One region of the Rhizobium sp. FG113 genome, then DNA from elsewhere that is predicted to be linked to it. Evidence: riboswitches for the same ligand, from Rfam matches in the RefSeq annotation. Region 1 holds a riboswitch; each other region holds the start of a gene.
The links. Region 1 has a riboswitch for thiamine pyrophosphate ahead of thiC (phosphomethylpyrimidine synthase ThiC). Riboswitches for the same ligand answer to the same signal wherever they lie in the genome.
Positions count from the first base shown of each region.

Region 2: it holds a riboswitch for thiamine pyrophosphate, as region 1 does, so the genes downstream of both, thiB (thiamine ABC transporter substrate binding subunit) here and thiC (phosphomethylpyrimidine synthase ThiC) in region 1, are expected to answer to the same signal.
Region 3: it holds a riboswitch for thiamine pyrophosphate, as region 1 does, so the genes downstream of both, thiM (hydroxyethylthiazole kinase) here and thiC (phosphomethylpyrimidine synthase ThiC) in region 1, are expected to answer to the same signal.
Region 4: it holds a riboswitch for thiamine pyrophosphate, as region 1 does, so the genes downstream of both, ACODTZ_RS01990 (YkoF family thiamine/hydroxymethylpyrimidine-binding protein) here and thiC (phosphomethylpyrimidine synthase ThiC) in region 1, are expected to answer to the same signal.

Region 1 is NZ_JBMDKV010000018.1:79,358-83,521, forward strand. It holds gene ACODTZ_RS29040 (DUF6180 family protein) at 1-215, shown strand, start outside; gene ACODTZ_RS29045 (hypothetical protein) at 317-538, shown strand; gene ACODTZ_RS29050 (hypothetical protein) at 1,167-1,643, opposite strand; TPP riboswitch at 2,108-2,219, shown strand; gene thiC (phosphomethylpyrimidine synthase ThiC) at 2,310-4,136, shown strand; gene thiO (glycine oxidase ThiO) at 4,138-4,164, shown strand, end outside.
Region 2 is NZ_JBMDKV010000008.1:39,685-43,848, reverse strand. It holds gene ACODTZ_RS19065 (MarR family winged helix-turn-helix transcriptional regulator) at 1-320, opposite strand, end outside; gene ACODTZ_RS19060 (MDR family MFS transporter) at 437-1,969, shown strand; TPP riboswitch at 2,042-2,157, shown strand; gene thiB (thiamine ABC transporter substrate binding subunit) at 2,238-3,218, shown strand; gene thiP (thiamine/thiamine pyrophosphate ABC transporter permease ThiP) at 3,232-4,164, shown strand, end outside.
Region 3 is NZ_JBMDKV010000001.1:96,254-100,417, reverse strand. It holds gene putA (trifunctional transcriptional regulator/proline dehydrogenase/L-glutamate gamma-semialdehyde dehydrogenase) at 1-1,018, opposite strand, end outside; gene ACODTZ_RS00460 (Lrp/AsnC family transcriptional regulator) at 1,139-1,609, shown strand; TPP riboswitch at 1,686-1,781, shown strand; gene thiM (hydroxyethylthiazole kinase) at 1,830-2,633, shown strand; gene thiE (thiamine phosphate synthase) at 2,630-3,265, shown strand; gene thiD (bifunctional hydroxymethylpyrimidine kinase/phosphomethylpyrimidine kinase) at 3,262-4,083, shown strand; gene ACODTZ_RS00440 (3-oxoacyl-ACP reductase) at 4,080-4,164, shown strand, end outside.
Region 4 is NZ_JBMDKV010000001.1:492,457-496,620, reverse strand. It holds gene cysT (sulfate ABC transporter permease subunit CysT) at 1-482, opposite strand, end outside; gene cysP (thiosulfate ABC transporter substrate-binding protein CysP) at 588-1,574, opposite strand; TPP riboswitch at 1,873-1,984, shown strand; gene ACODTZ_RS01990 (YkoF family thiamine/hydroxymethylpyrimidine-binding protein) at 1,976-2,584, shown strand; gene ACODTZ_RS01985 (ABC transporter permease) at 2,622-3,446, shown strand; gene ACODTZ_RS01980 (ABC transporter ATP-binding protein) at 3,443-4,164, shown strand, end outside.

The DNA of each region.
Region 1 (4,164 bases):
AGGTAGGGCTCGCATCCGACGTACAAACTTTCCCGGGGCAGCTCGTGGTCGTCCGAGGCGGTGATGAAGGCCGCGGCGCTTTCATCGCCCACGGCATCGAGGTCGAGAACACGACGGTCAGCGTGGTTCAGGGGATCGACTATCAAGGACCAAAGGCTGCTCTTGGCGAGTTTGCAGACCAGGCAAACGCCGCGGTCAAAGCCGCCGCGGAATAACCTCCAGTATCATCCTTATCCTCTTGTGGGTGGCGAAGACGAGAGATGGCCATATTACGATTTCCTGATATCGTAGCCTCATTGTGTGGGGAGTAGACGTAATGAAGAGTTTGGTTCCAGACGCATTTTATTGGGCACGGTCCGACAAGCACACCGATGGCCGGACGACGATCGTGCAAGTATCGACGATCTTCGGTGAGGATCCGGACTTCTGGACCTTGGCCGTCCTCGGCTCCGACCAACATCACATGATCAGTGATTTCGAGCTCGTTGCGCTTGTCGAACCGCTGGATGGTTTCCAGCTTCGTCAGGCTGCGGAATAGCTTCAGCCAAAGCGCGAAGAGGCCCATCGGGCACCGGCAAATTTCGTAGTTTGACGACAGGGAACAAAGCGACAGATCTGTAGTTATTTGGGTATGTCGGGCGTAAGCATAATCGGAGCGCGGTGCTCTCCTTACCCTCAGCAAGACTGAGGTTGCTTCCAGCCTTCGAGCTGTGACGCGGGGTTCGAATCCCTGCCCCGACTACCAAATCCCCATGGCAACAACCAAGTCTTCTCGGTGGTGCGATGACAGACCAAGGTGCGTATTTGCTGATCTTTTTCGCACGAACATGTCAATGATCATCGATCCGGTGGCGCCGAATGGATCGAGCGCAAGAGTCTTTCTAACGTCGCACGCGCCTCCGCAGGAGTGGTTAAAGCCCAGGCGCGGCCGCCGCGTGATCACCGGAGTACGGCGCCCGCGATCGGCAACTTTTCTGAATACCTTGCGATTTAAAACGAGAGCGCCTCGTCTGCAGAGCGCCAAGAGCCGCCATGGCGGGTGTTGCACAAAGGTGCAGCGGTTGCGCGCTGAAGACTACCCCCCTGCTAAATGAACTGAAGTTAGCTGACGATACGGGAGGACTGAGCCAGGATTTACGTTGGCTGGCGTGACAAGACGCCTGGGATCAATTGCGGCCATGAGCCAGAAGCCGGTGGAACGGGGAATCCGCCTCTTCGAGCCACCTTTGTCGTGCCCCAATCTTCTTCCCGCGTCCTATGATCGAGTAGGTGTGGACGTGGCCCCGGCCGAAATTGTCCGACATGAATAAGAAGAGCATCTGATCCGGGGACGCCTGCATCTCGTCTCTATCGCCTGCGATGTTCATCACAGGCCCCAGCACACGGCGATTGTTTAGGTCTGTTTCGGGGTACGCCTTAATTGTGGCGTAGGCCACCACGTAGGCTCGCGCTTTGTTTTCTATCAGGACTCGACGAAGCCGTGCGGCCGCTCGAACATCATCATCTTCGATCCCCTCTCCAATGGCAATCTGCCATATTCCGTCAGGCATGAGTGCTAACGCCATTGATGCCCACCCGCCCTGTTGGTTGAACACTCCCAGCACGATGTCTTCTGCGTTCCGGTAGAACTCTGAAACGTCCATCAGACTTCTCCAATCATGGTTGCTAGAAAACTGACTCGATGATGGATCGGCCGCAAGCCTTAACCGATGGAATTCCTCTCAGGGCTCTCTCCGGCGCCTGGAATGCGTTGCTGTGATGTTTTGGCCATTGCCGACCCGCGCCGCAATCCACGCCTTGCCGCGGCCTTGGCGGTCGGTCCTGCCTAGAAGATGTTCGGCCGGGACGTAATCACCGATATAACCCCGACAGCGACAGTCGACCCTTTGCGCCCGAAAGCCGCCACGGCAGCATCGGGCCAAATGCGGATACAGGCTAGTTGCTGAGCAACTCGGTTTCCTATGAGATTTCAGTGTCGCAGCGTTTTGCCTTTGGCGGCTTCGGCCTCGCAAGCTGAGGGTGACTAACAGCATCGTGGGGTCGCTGCTCACACGCGCCTATCAAATGTTTCTGCTTGACGCAGACCGCAAGGCCGCAATACCCTTTGCGCATTCACCAGGGGTGTCCCGTCAAGGGGCTGAGATTCTGCTATCGCGCGCAGTGACCCGTTGAACCTGATCCAGTTCATACTGGCGTAGGGACGGTGCAAGCGCTCGAAGGCCGGGATTCCCGTGTGGACTCCGTGCCGGCGTCTTTTCATCATTCCGGCTGAGGACTGGGTCTCCAATCGAAAACTTGGAGCCTCAACCATGACTATCGCCGCAAAGACCATTACCCCCACAGTCACCACCGGCCCGTTGCCGGCCTCCCGCAAGATCCATATCCCGGGTGAGATCCACCCCGATATCCGCGTTCCCATGCGCGAAATCAGCGTTCACCCGACCTCCGGCGAGCCGCCGGTCACGGTCTATGATTCGTCCGGCATCTACACCGTCGAAGGCGCCGATATCAGCATCGAGTGCGGCCTGCCAGCGCTGCGGCGCGACTGGGTTCTCGCCCGTGGCGATATCGAGGCCTATGACGGCCGGCAGGTGCGCCCCGAGGATAACGGCTTTGCCAGCGGCGAGCGCCTGACGCCGGAATTCCCCGCCAAGCGCCAGCCGCTGCGCGCCAGGGACGGCAAGGCCGTGACCCAACTTGCCTATGCCCGCGCCGGCATCATCACGCCGGAAATGGAATTCATCGCCATCCGCGAAAACCTCGGCCGCAAGGCGAAAGCCGAAGCCATGGTCCGCGAGGGCGAGAGCTTCGGCGCGCATATTCCCGATCACGTCACCCCTGAATTCGTCCGCCAGGAAGTGGCCGCCGGCCGCGCCATCATTCCCGCAAACATCAACCACCCCGAAGCCGAGCCGATGATCATCGGCCGAAACTTCCTGGTGAAGATCAACGCCAATATCGGCAACTCCGCCGTCACCTCATCGATGGCGGAAGAGGTCGAGAAGATGGTCTGGGCAGCGCGCTGGGGTGCCGATACCGTCATGGACCTCTCCACCGGCCGCAACATCCACAACATCCGCGAATGGATCATCCGCAACTCGCCACTGCCCATCGGCACCGTGCCGCTCTACCAGGCGCTGGAAAAGGTCGAGGGCATTGCCGAGAACCTGACCTGGGAGGTCTATCGCGACACGCTGATCGAGCAGGCCGAACAGGGCGTCGACTATTTCACCATTCATGCCGGCGTGCGGCTGCACTACATCCCGCTGACCGTCCACCGCGTCACCGGCATCGTCTCGCGCGGCGGCTCGATCATGGCCAAGTGGTGTCTCCATCACCACCGCGAGAGCTTTCTCTACGAGCACTTCGAGGCGATCTGCGACATCTGCCGCGCCTATGACGTCTCCTTCTCGCTGGGCGACGGCCTGCGCCCCGGCTCGATCGCCGACGCCAACGATGCCGCGCAATTCGCCGAGCTGGAAACGCTGGGCGAACTGACGAAGATCGCCTGGGCAAAGGATTGCCAGGTCATGATCGAAGGCCCTGGCCATGTGCCGATGCACAAGATCAAGGAGAACATGGACAAGCAGCTCGCCGTCTGCGGCGAGGCGCCGTTCTATACGCTCGGGCCGCTGACGACGGATATCGCGCCGGGATACGACCACATCACCTCGGGCATCGGTGCGGCGATGATCGGCTGGTTCGGCACGGCGATGCTCTGCTACGTCACGCCGAAGGAGCATCTCGGCCTACCCGATCGAAACGACGTGAAGACCGGCGTCATCACCTACAAGATCGCCGCCCACGCCGCCGATCTCGCCAAGGGGCACCCGGCCGCCCAGCTGCGCGACGATGCGCTGTCGCGCGCCCGCTTCGAGTTCCGCTGGGAGGACCAGTTCAACCTCTCGCTGGACCCGGAAACCGCCCGCAGCTTCCACGACGAGACGCTGCCCAAGGAAGCGCACAAGGTCGCGCATTTCTGCTCCATGTGCGGCCCGAAATTCTGCTCGATGCGAATCTCCCACGATATCCGCGCCGAAGCACAGAAGGAGGGGCTGGACGCCATGGCGGCCAGGTATCGCGACGGCGGCGATCTCTACATGGCTGTCGATGCCGAGGGCCAGGTGGTCGGCTGAGATGCGCGTCCTCGTCAAGGGGGGCGGC
Region 2 (4,164 bases), on a different contig from region 1:
GCGTCCTGCTGAGATGCGGCGCGTTCGAGAACACCGCGGCCCACCATGTCGGCGACAATGCGGCTTGCGCGGGACGGATCGATGCGCATGGCCTCGGCAATCGTCCCCACGGTCACCTCGCCATTCCTGCGGGCGAGCTTGACGGCTTCGAGAACATCCAGATGCGAAAGCTCCAGATCCGGAGCCACCTTTTCGATGGCGAGGCGGGCAATCAGTCGTCGCCCCGTGATCATCCGCATACGGCTCATGCTTTGGCCGATATGGGCGATATCATCTTCGGTCGGCGTGGTGTCGGGGTCGATTTGCAAAGTATCTGTCATGAGGTGGAGGATAACAGAAGCGATCGGGGAGGAAAATATGCTGATGTCATTTACATGACGTTGACATTTATATGCTGATAGCACATAAATTGCGCCCCAACCAGAAAGATCGCCCCATGAATCCACAGATCGCAGCGCAGCCGCTGGTGACCGACCCCCGTCGTCGGCTCATTCTCTTTCTTTTCCTGATGACCGCCATGTTCATGGCCATGCTCGACAACCAGATCGTCGCCACGGCGCTTCCGACAATCGTCGGGGAGTTCGGGCATCTTGAGCGGTTCAGCTGGGTCGGCTCGGCCTATCTGCTGGCTGTCAGCGCGGTGATGCCGCTCTATGGCAAACTCGGCGATCTCTTCGGCCGCAAATATGTGATGATGGCCGCGATCCTGATCTTCACCGTGGGTTCGGCGGTTTGCGGGCTGGCGGTTTCGATGAATACGCTGATCGCCGCGCGCCTGCTGCAGGGTCTCGGTGGCGGCGGGATCATGGTGTCGATCTTCGCGGTGACGGCCGATCTCTTCGAGCCGCGCGAGCGCGCCAAATACCAGAGCTATGTCAGCCTTGTGCTGATGGCGTCGGGCGCTATCGGGCCCGTGCTCGGCGGCACGATGAGCGATCTCTTCGGCTGGCGCTCGATCTTCCTCGTCAATATTCCTATCGGTGTTGTCGTGCTCGGTGGCCTGGTTTTCATGCTTCCCTATCGCAAGCCGAACCGTCGTCCGACGATCGACTATGCCGGCGCCATTCTGCTGGCGCTGACGACGACAAGCATCGTTCTGGCCGCTGATGGCGCACAGGTGTTCGGCTCGCTGATCGCCCCGCTTAATCTCGCAATCATCGCTGCCGGCGTGGTCTTCCTGGTGTCGTGGGTGTTCGTCGAGCGCCGTGCCGCCGAACCGATCATTCCGCTGTCGCTGTTTCGCAATTCGACCTTCAGCCTGCTGCTGATCATGTCGATCATGAGCGGCGGCATCGCTATCGGCATGGTGAACTATTTCGCGCTCTTCCTGCAGACCACGACAGGGCTTTCTCCGTCCGCGGCCGGGCTGCTCTTCATCCTGTTGACCGGAGGCCTGATGTGCGGGTCGATCTCGGCCGGCCGGATCATCTCGGTGACGGGGCGCTACAAGCCGTTCGCCATCGCCAGCCTCAGCTGCAACGCCTTGGCCTTCGCGCTGTTGTCGCAGTTTCATGCCGGCACGCCGCTCATCTTCATCGGCGCGGTGATGACACTGCAGGGTGTCGGCGTCGGCCTGGCGCAACAGGTGCCGATCATCGGCGTGCAGAACGCGGCGCCGGTGCGCGATATCGGTGCGGCAACCGGCTCGGTGACACTGTCGCGCATGGGCGGGGCCTCTATCGCGATCTCGATCTACGGCGCGATCATCGGCTCGCAGCTTTCGCGCGTCGGTTCCTCCATCCCCGGCGTTGCCGATATCGAGCAGCTCACGCCGAAGATGCTGGCCGCCTTGCCGGAGGCCGCACGCCAGGCGGTTGCCGAGGCCTATGCCAATGCCTTCGTGCCGCTGTTCATTACGTCCTGCGGCATCGCGCTGATCGGGCTTGTGGCGGCCCTCATGCTGAAGCCGGTGCAACTGCCGCGTACAGGTGGCGCACCGGCGAAAGCGGCTGCCGAGGCCGCCGAATAGCCAACGAACTGGCAGACTGAACCTGGCCGACGTCCGCTCTTGCCAGACGCCGGCTACGGATATACACCTTGCGACGCTCTAACGGGGTGCCTCGTATCTTCAGGATGCTTGGCTGAGAGGCTTGCAAAAGCCAACCCGCGGAACCTGATCCGGCTAACACCGGCGGAGGGATTAGACGCGTGACACCAGGCACCGCCCTTTTCCCCTTCAATGAACCTAGAGGAGAGGTGTCATGACCCATTTCAAGACCTATGCGCTCGGCGCCGCCATGCTGTTGGCGGGCTTTTCGGCAACGGCAGCACACGCCGCCGACAAGACGCTCACCATCTACACCTATGAGAGCTTCACCTCCGAATGGGGTCCCGGCCCGAAGGTGAAGGCAGCGTTCGAGAAGACCTGCGGCTGCACGGTCAACTTCGTCAGCGTTGCGGATGGCGTGGCGCTGCTGTCGCGTCTGAAGCTCGAGGGATCGGGCACGAAGGCGGATGTCGTCCTCGGCCTCGACACGAACCTCATCACCGAAGCCAAGGCTACCGGCCTGTTCGATGCGAGCGGCGTCGACACCGGCGCGTTGCAAGTCCCCAGCGGCTTCAAGGATGATGTCTTCGTGCCCTATGACTACGGCCATTTCGCCGTGATCTACGACACGCAGACCTTCAAGACGCCGCCCGCGAGCCTGAAGGAACTGGTCGACGGCGATCCCGCGCAGAAGATCGTCATCGAGGATCCTCGCACCTCGACACCGGGCCTCGGCTTGCTCTTGTGGGTGAAGTCGGTCTATGGCGACCAGGCGCCGGAAGCCTGGGCGAAGCTCAAGAAGCGCGTGCTGACGGTGACGCCCGGCTGGTCGGAGGCCTATGGCCTGTTCACCAAGGGCGAGGCGCCGATGGTGCTCTCCTATACGACGTCGCCCGCCTACCACATGGTTTCGGAAAACACCGATCGCTACCAGGCGGCCGCATTCTCCGAAGGGCACTACATCCAGATCGAGGTCGCGGGCCTGTTGAAGAATGCGCCGGACAAGGTGCTGGCGCAGGACTTCCTGAAGTTCATGGTCACCCCAGGTTTCCAGGACACGATCCCGACCAACAACTGGATGATGCCGGTGTCCAAAACCTCGGAGCCGCTGCCGGATGCTTTCGGCAAGCTCGTCAACCCGTCGAAGACCTTCCTGATGAGTTCGGATGAGGTCGCCAAGAACCGCAAGGCCTGGATCGACGAATGGCTGGCCGCCATGAGCATGAATTGATGAGCATGAATTGATGCTTCTTGCGCCGTCCGAAAGACGATATGCGCTGGCCGGCGGGGCGCTCAGCCTCGCCGCCATTCTTGTCTTCGTGACGGTCGCTACGCTCTCGCTGCTGATCTCCACCGACGGCATGCCTGTCGGCGCGATCCTCTCCGACCCATACATCCTGCGCGTTCTGCGCTTCACGCTTCTGCAGGCGGCGCTTTCGACGCTGCTGTCGGTCGTGCTGGCCATCCCTGTCGCACGGGCGCTGGCGCGGCAGCCGCGATTTGTTGGCCGCATCTGGATCATCCGGCTGATGGCGGTGCCGATGGGGCTGCCGGTGTTGATCGGCGCACTCGGCCTGATCGGCATCTGGGGCCGGCAGGGTGTCGTCAACACGATGCTCTCGTGGACGGGTCTCGATCAACCCGTCAGCATCTATGGCCTGTCGGGCATTCTGCTCGCGCATGTGTTCTTCAATCTGCCGCTTGCCTGCCGGCTGATGCTGGCGGCGCTGGAGCGGGTGCCGGGCGAATACTGGCTGGTGGCGAGCGGTCTCGGCATGCGGCCGGTTTCCGTCTTCCGCTTCATCGAATGGCCGGTGCTGCGCTCTGTCATACCAGGCGTGGCGGGACTGATCTTCATGCTCTGCGCCACCAGCTTCACGCTGGTGCTGATGCTCGGCGGCGGACCGGCGGCGACCACGATCGAGGTGGCGATCTACCAGTCGCTGCGCTTCGATTTCGATCCCGGCCGCGCGGTGGGCCTGTCCCTGCTGCAGATCGCGTTGACGGCCGTGGTGCTCGGCATTCTGTCGCTGCTGCCGGCATCCGGAGATGCGGGACTGACGGCGGGCCGCACGATCCGGCGGCCCGATGGCACGCTGTTTGGTGCATGGATCGCCGATCGCGCGCTTCTCACGCTGGCTGTGCTGTTTCTCGGCTTGCCGTTGCTCTTCATCGTC
Region 3 (4,164 bases), on a different contig from region 1:
CGTTCCAGCCTTCGAGATCGGGGTCGAGGCAGAGCGCTTCCAGAAGGTCGAGCGACAGTTCGAGGCGGTCGGCCTCCTCGGCGTCAATGTTGAGGCCGATGTCGTAGGACTTGGCGATCAGCGCCAGCGCCTTCACCTTCGGCAGCAATTCGTCCATGACGCGGGCGCTCTGCGCGCGTGCGTAGCGCGGATGCAGCGCCGAAAGCTTGATCGAGATGCCCGGCCCTTCGTAGATGCCGCGTCGATCAGACGCCTTGCCGATCTCGTGGATCGCGGTTTCGTAGTCCTTGTAGTAGCGCTTCGCGTCGTCGCCCGTCGTCGCTGCTTCGCCCAGCATGTCATAGGAATAGCGGAAGCCGCGCTGCTCGAGCGGCTTTGCCCGCTGCAACGCTTCGTCGATGGTCTCGCCGGTGACGAACTGCTCGCCCATCATCCGCATCGCCATGTCGACGCCGCGGCGGATCACCGGCTCGCCGCAGCGGGCGATCAGTCGGGTCAAGGCGGCCGAAAGGCTGCGGTCGGCGACCGTCGATGTCAGCTTGCCGGTGACGACAAGACCCCACGTCGCGGCATTGACGAAGAGCGAGCGACCGCCGCCGAGATGTGCCTTCCAATCGCCCTCGGAAATCTTGTCGCGGATAAGGGCGTCGCGCGTTGCGGTGTCCGGAATACGCAGCAGCGCCTCGGCCAGACACATCAGCGCAATGCCCTCCTGGCTGGAGAGCGAGTATTCGTGCACCAGCCCCTCGACGCCGGTTCCCTTGTGCTTGGCGCGCAGTGCTTCGATCAGCTTGCGGGCGGTATCGGCGGCGGCTTGCCTGACGTGATCGGGAAGGGCGGCTGCTTCAACCAGGCGTGGCACGCAGATTGTCTCCGGCGTGCGGTAGGCAGCTGTGATCGCGCGGCGCATATCGCTCTGTTCTCGGATCGGTGGAGCAAATCCGTCAAAGGGATTTGCAGAGCCGTTGGCCTGCTCTACTGTGACTTCGACTGCTGCCGCGTCGGTGGTGATTGCCATGCTGGGCTCCTGATCCGCTGATGTCGGAAAGCTAGCAGATTTCAAAAAGTCAATTTCACTTGATTTTGAGCGATCTAGTCTTTAGTTCGCTATTCAATATTCATATTGAAGGGAATTATTGTGGCTGGTGCGGGAAATGTAAGAGAAATCGACCAATTTGATCAACGCATACTTGAGGCGCTCGTCGCCGATGGAAGGATGTCGGTGACCGACCTCGCCAAGCGGGTGGGTCTGTCCAACACGCCCTGCCAGGTCAGGCTCAAACGACTGATCGAGGATGGCTATATTCTCGGCTTCCGCGCCATCATCGACGTCAACAAGCTCGGCCGCAACCATGTGGCGTTTACCGAGGTGAAACTCTCCGACACCAGGGAGAACGCGCTCAACGCTTTCAACGTTGCCGTTCGCAAGCTGCAGGAGGTCGAGGAGTGCCATATGATCGCCGGCGCATTCGATTATCTCCTGAAGATACGCACGTCCGATATCGCCAATTATCGCCTCGTTTTGGGCGAGAAGATCTCCAGCCTTCCCTTCGTCGCCAACACGTCGACCTTCGTTGCCATGGAGGCGATCAAGGAGAACGGCGCCTGATCGAGGCAGATTGCCAGCTCCGGGCTGCTCTCATTTTGCGCGTGACAGCGGTCGGCTTCTCTGACAGAACATTGCCATTGAGAGACAGGGGCGTTTGCCGACGGCAGACTGAGAAGTACCCTTTGAACCTGAACCAGATAATGCTGGCGGAGGGAGTCGCTCGGACCCTTCGGCATTGCTATCAGGGTTCCCGCGTCTTGCCCCGCCCGAAAGGGGCATGATGAAAGACGACAGATCTCCCGGTTCGATGCTTGATGCCATGCGCGCGCAAAAGCCGCTCGTTCAGTGCATCACCAATTTCGTTGCGATGAATATCGCGGCCAACGTGCTGCTCGCGGCCGGCGCATCGCCTGCCATGGTGCATGCCGAGGAAGAGGCCGGCGAGTTCGCGGCCGTCTCCGGCGCGCTGACTGTTAACATCGGCACGCTCTCGCCGAGCTGGATGAACGGCATGCGCGCCGCTGCCAGATCGGCGGGAGAGAGCGCCAGGCCATGGGTCCTCGACCCCGTCGCCCATTATGCGACTGCCTTTCGCAGACAGGCCGTCGCGGATTTGCTGGCGCTTCGCCCGACCATCATTCGCGGTAACGCGTCCGAGATCATTGCGCTTGCCGGTGGCGAAAGTCGGGGGCAGGGCGTCGACAGCCGTGACCCCGTGGAGCAGGCCGAGGCTGCCGCCAGCCATATCGCAAACACGCACCAGGCCGTGGTGGCGGTGACCGGCGAGGTCGATTTCGTCACCGACGGCGCGCGCGGCTGCCGCATCGAAGGCGGCTCATCGCTGATGCCGCAGGTGACGGCGCTCGGCTGCTCGCTGACATGCCTCGTCGGCGCCTTCGCCGCGATCAGGCCGGATGCACCGTTCGAAGCGACGATATCAGCACTCGCCATGTTCGCCGTCGTCGGTGAAGAGGCGGCGCGGGCCGCTGACGGACCGGGGTCATTTTCCTGGCGGTTTCTCGACGCCCTCGCGGCGATAGACGGCGTCGCTATCGACAACAATGCGCGGGTGCGGATGCTATGAGGACGATCGATCTTTCGCTCTATCTCGTCCTCGATCCCGAGCTTTGCGCAGACATCGGCATGGTCGAAACAGCAAGGCGCGCTGTTGCCGGTAGTGCCACCGTCGTGCAGCTTCGCGACAAGCATGCCTCCACGGCGCGCATGATCGAGGCCGGCCGTGCGTTGAAAGAAGCGCTTGCCGGGACGGACGCGCTGCTTGTCGTCAACGATGATGTCGAGGCGGCCATCGCGATCGGCGCCGATGGGCTGCATGTCGGCCAGGACGACATGGTCGTGCGTGCCGCGCGCGAGCGGATCGGGCGCGACATGATCCTTGGTCTGTCGGTGGAGACAGAGGCGTTAGCGAGGGCTGTCGATCCGGCATTGGTCGATTATGCCGGCATCGGGCCGGTCTTCGCGACGCCGACCAAGCCGGACCACAAGCAGCCGATCGGGTTCGACGGTCTTGCACGTCTCGTCGCCGCCTGCCCGGTTCCCTCCGTTGCTATCGGCGGTCTGAAGCTGGCGCATGTCAACGGTGTTTTTGCCGCCGGTGCTGAAGGGATCGCCGTCGTCTCGGCGATTTGCGGCACGGCCGATCCTCACGCCGCCGCCCTCGAGCTTTCAGAGGCAATTCAAGGGAGATCACGATGATCCGCAATGTTCTCTCCATCGCGGGATCCGATCCATCGGGCGGCGCGGGCATCCAGGCGGACCTTAAGGCGTTTGCCGCGCGCGGCGTCTATGGCATGGCGGCGCTCACGGCGTTGACCGCGCAGAACACGCAGGGCGTATCCGGCGTTCACCTTGTCCCAGCGGGTTTCGTCGCCGATCAGATCAAGGCCGTATTCGCCGATGTCCGCGTCGATGCCGTGAAGATCGGCATGATCGCCAATGCCGAAATCGCCGATGCGGTCGCCGACGTTCTCAAGAATCATCTCGGTATCCCGATCGTGCTCGATCCCGTCATGGTGGCCAAGGGTGGGGCAAAGCTTCTCGATCCCGACGCGGTCGATGTGCTTCTGCGCCGGCTGCTGCCGCTTGCGACGCTGCTGACGCCCAATCTGCCTGAGGCAGCCGCGTTGCTGCGCACTGATGTGGCCGAAAGCCGCCGGGAGATGGGCGATCAGGCCGAAGCGCTGCGCGCTTTGGGACCCGCTGCCGTGCTTGTCAAAGGCGGCCATCTCGACGGTGACCAGAGCCCGGACGTGCTGGCAACGGAAGACGGCCTCTCTTGGTTCGAGGCCGCCAGGATGCCGACCGCAAACACGCACGGCACCGGCTGCACGCTATCGAGCGCGTTGGCGGCCGAGCTCGCCAAGGGCGCGACGCTGCCACAGGCGGTAGCCGCCGCAAAGATGTATCTCGCCGGCGCGGTGGCTGCTGCCGACACGCTCGACGTCGGCTCTGGACATGGCCCGGTCCAGCACTTTCACGAACTTTGGACGACAGAGGAAGGATACGCGAAATGACATTGCCGATCAGTGAGCAGACGGTAATCGTAACCGGCGCTGCGCGCGGGCTCGGGGCGGCGATCGCCAGGGCTTTTGCCC
Region 4 (4,164 bases), on a different contig from region 1:
TCCTCCAAAACCGGCTGAACGGTGCGCACGATGAAAGGAAGGCTGGTGAAGCACATGGCGACCATGATGCCGATCGGCGTATAGGCGACCTTGATGCCGATACCTTCAAGCACCGAGCCGAACCAGCCATTCGCGGCAAACAGCGTCGTCAGCGCGATACCGGCCACTGCGGTCGGCAGCGCGAAAGGCAAATCGACCATAGCATCGACGAGGCGCCAGCCGGGGAAGCGATAGCGCGTCAGCACCCAGGCGAGCGCGAAGCCGAAAAACAGGTTGAAGATCGTGGCGCCGAGCGCCGAGAGCACCGTGACCCGATAGCTGGCGAGCGCGCGCGAGGATGACACGATGCGCCAGTAGTCCTCTGGCCCAAGGCTTGCAGCCTTGAACACCAGGGCGGCCAGAGGCAGGACGACGATAAGGCCGACATAGAGAAGGGTCACACCCAGCGACAGGCGTAATCCGGGCAGGACATTGCGTCTCAAGCGGTCATTCCCTGTTTCATAAGTCCTGCTCTGCAAGCACGATGACGAAAGCGGCCCGGCGGGCAAACGCCAGCCGGGCCAAGCGATGTGATATCTTGTTAGGGCTTACCGGCTGCCATAAAGCTTGTCGAGAATGCCGCCGGAAGCGAAGTGTTCCTTCTGGATCTTTTCCCAGCCGCCAAACGTATCGTCGACATTGACAAGGCGGATCGCCGGGAACTGGTCCTTGAACTCGCCGATCACCTTCTCATCGCGAACGCGATGGCCGAACTGCGCGGCAATCCGCTGGCCTTCCTCGGTGTAGAGGAAGTCGAGATAGGATTTCGCGAGCGCTTCGGAGCCATGCTTTGCGGCGACCTTGTCGACCACAGCGACGGGGAATTCGGCAAGCAGGCTGACCGACGGGATCACGCCCTGAACCTTGTCGGAGCCGTACTGCTTCTCGATGCCGCGTGTCTCGGCCTCGAAGGTGATCAGCACATCGCCGGTCTCGCGCTCGACGAAGGTCGTCGTGGAGGCGCGGCCACCGGTGTCGAAGACCGGCACGTTGTCGAAGATCTTGGTGATGTAGGCTTCGATCTTACCCTCGTCGTCCTTGTAGGCTTCCTTCGCCCAGGCATAGGCGGCGAGATAGGTGTAGCGCGCATTGCCCGATGTCTTCGGGTTCGGGAAAACCGCATGCACGTCGTCACGCGCCAGATCGCCCCAGTCCTTGATGTTCTTCGGGTTGCCGGCGCGCACCAGGAAGGATGGGAAGGAATAGAAGGGCGACGCGTTGTTCGGGAAGGCCTTTGCCCAATCCTTGGAGACGAAACCGTTCTTTGCCAGGAAATCGATATCCGTCGACTGGTTGAACGTCACGACGTCTGCCTCCAGCCCCTCGATGATCGAGCGCGCCTGCTTGGAGGTGCCGGCATGCGACTGGTCGATGGTCACACCGGGATGCTGCTTGATGAAGGCTTCGTTCTCCGAGGCGAAAAGCTCGCGCGAAACGTCGTAGGAAGCGTTTAGAAGCTTCTTCGGCTCTTCGGCATGGGCCTGAACGGAAAGGAGGGCGGCAAGCGCTGTGCCGAGAATCAGAAGGCGTTTCATCTATCGCTCCGGTGTTTTACTGTGCGGTGAAACTAATCGGACCGCCTCCAGATCGCGAGGAACCACCGCCCCCGCTTGCGGACAGGCTTAGAAATTCTGTCCTTTTTTCGCCATATTTCGCGGTGGTTTTGCTTCATGCGGCGCTACACTCTACTCGCGAAGCATTCCTAAGCCTCTGCCAACAAACCGCTTTCCCCGAGCCGGGAATTTGAGAGGGCCGAATAGAAATTACTGCGAAGTCTCGGCTCCTCAGTCCACGACATGGCCCTTGCGCTCGTCCAGGCTTTGGCGTATCACCCCGACATCACAGGGGTGCTCCGTAATGCCGGGGCTGAGATACGATCGCATGATCGTGGACCCTCAAGCTGATCTGGATAATGCCAGCGGAGCGAGGTAGAGCGATGTTTTCCGGCGCGCAGATTTCACTGTATCCCATGACCGACGATTTCGTCGGCGTCATCACCCATGCGCTTTCCGCGCTCGATCCCCATCGTGACAGGTTGCGGATCGAGACGGACGACATTTCGACGCTGATCATCGGCACTCCCGACGTCGTTTTCGCCGCCATGCGCGATCTGTTCGCGGCGGCCGCCAGCAGCGGCAAGCATTGCGTCTTGCACGCGACCATCTCGCGCGGTTGCCCCGGCGAGCCTGACGACCCGATCTGCCAGACGCCCGAACTGACCGGCCCCATGGCACCGCTCGACGAGCGCAAGGCCCGCGCGCACCAGGCGGTCAAGGACGCGCCTGTCATCGGTCAGGAAACGGCCGCGCAGTTTTCGCTCTATACACTCGGGATCGATGGCCACATGGACGAGATCTACGGCTGCATCGACTTCCTGAAGAATTCGGGCGTCTTCGAAAAATCGAAGAACTTCTGCACGAAGCTGCGCGGCGACACCGGCGCGGTGTTTTCGACCGTGCACGAAGCGCTGGTGCGCTTTGGCCCGCCAGCAGGCCATGTGACGATCGACCTTACCGTCTCGGCAAACAGCCCGTCCAAGCGCTAAGCGCCGCCCCACGCTCGCGCCCCAAACGGTTGCTCCCATGTCGACATCACGTCTGCCTTCGCGGCAGGTCGTTTCCGACCTGCACCATCATATCCGTACTGGTCTGAGCCAGGCTCTGCCGGCAATCGCGGCGGTCTGCCTTCTGGTGGCGGCTTGGGAGGCCTATGTTCGCCTGTCCGGCATCTCGCCCACGACCTTGCCCGCGCCGTCCCGCGTGCTTGCGCAGACCTTCCAGTCACGACAGGCGCTGTTCGACAACACGCTCCCGACCTTGCGGGCGACGCTCGCCGGTTTCGGCTGCTCGCTCGCGGCAGCCTTCATCCTGTCGGTGCTAATTGACTTCTGCCAGCCGCTTCGTCGGGCGCTGTTTCCCCTCTTCATCATCAGCCAGACGCTGCCGCTGGTCGCCATCGCGCCACTGATCGTTCTGTGGTTCGGCTTCGGCCTGACGCCGAAGATCCTGCTGGTCGCACTCGTCACCTTCTTCCCGATGCTGGTAGCGCTTTGCCAGGGCTATCAATCGACCGAAGACGAGTTGCAGCAACTGGTTGCCTCGATGGGTGCACCGCGCTGGAAGCAGTTCCTGCTCGCCCGGCTGCCATCCGCCCTGCCATTCTTCTTCGCCGGGCTGCGTATATCCATCACCTACGCCGTCGTCGGCGCGATCTTCGCGGAATATGCGGGTGCTGCCAAAGGGCTCGGCATCTACATGCTGAACGCCAAGAACAATTTCCGGCCCGATCTGGTGCTGGCCGCCGTGTTCGTCAGCGCCGTCCTCACTCTTACTCTATTCGGCCTCACCGTCATCGCCGAACACCTGGCCATGCCATGGGCAAGACGCGGAAAGGGAGGCGCCCGATGACCGTGCCGCGCCTGGAACTCGACCACATCACCTGCCGCTACGACGAAACGCCTGTTTTGTCGGACATCTCGCTGACGGTGAAGCCCGGCGAATTCGTCTCCATTCTCGGGCCTTCGGGCTCCGGCAAGTCAACGCTCTTCAAACTGCTGACCGGCGCGCGCAGGCCTGAGAGCGGCAGCATGCGCTTCGACGGCCAACCGCTTGACGGAACGATCCGCCCCTTCGCCTTCATGCCGCAGCGCGACGCGCTGATGCCGTGGCGGCGCATAATCGACAACACCACGCTTGGCCTTGAGGTCCAGGGCATGCGCCGCGCCGAGGCCCGCCGGCGGGTGCTGCCTTTGTTTTCCGAATTCGGCCTCGACGGCTTCGAACAGCACTATCCGGCGGCATTGTCCGGCGGCATGCGGCAACGGGCGGCACTGCTGCGCACCGTGGTGCAGCACAAGCCGATGCTCTTGCTCGACGAACCCTTCGGCGCGCTCGACGCATTGACGCGCGCAGGCATGCAGCGGTGGCTGGAGGAGATGTGGTCGCAGCACGACTGGACCGCGATGCTCGTCACTCATGATGTGCGCGAGGCGGTCTATCTCTCCGACCGCATCTATATCTTCTCGCCCCGCCCTGCCCGCGTCATCCGCGAGATCACCGTCGATCTGCCGCGCCCGCGCATATTGGACGGCGCGGCGCGCGCGCTTGCGGCCGAGATCGAGGCCGA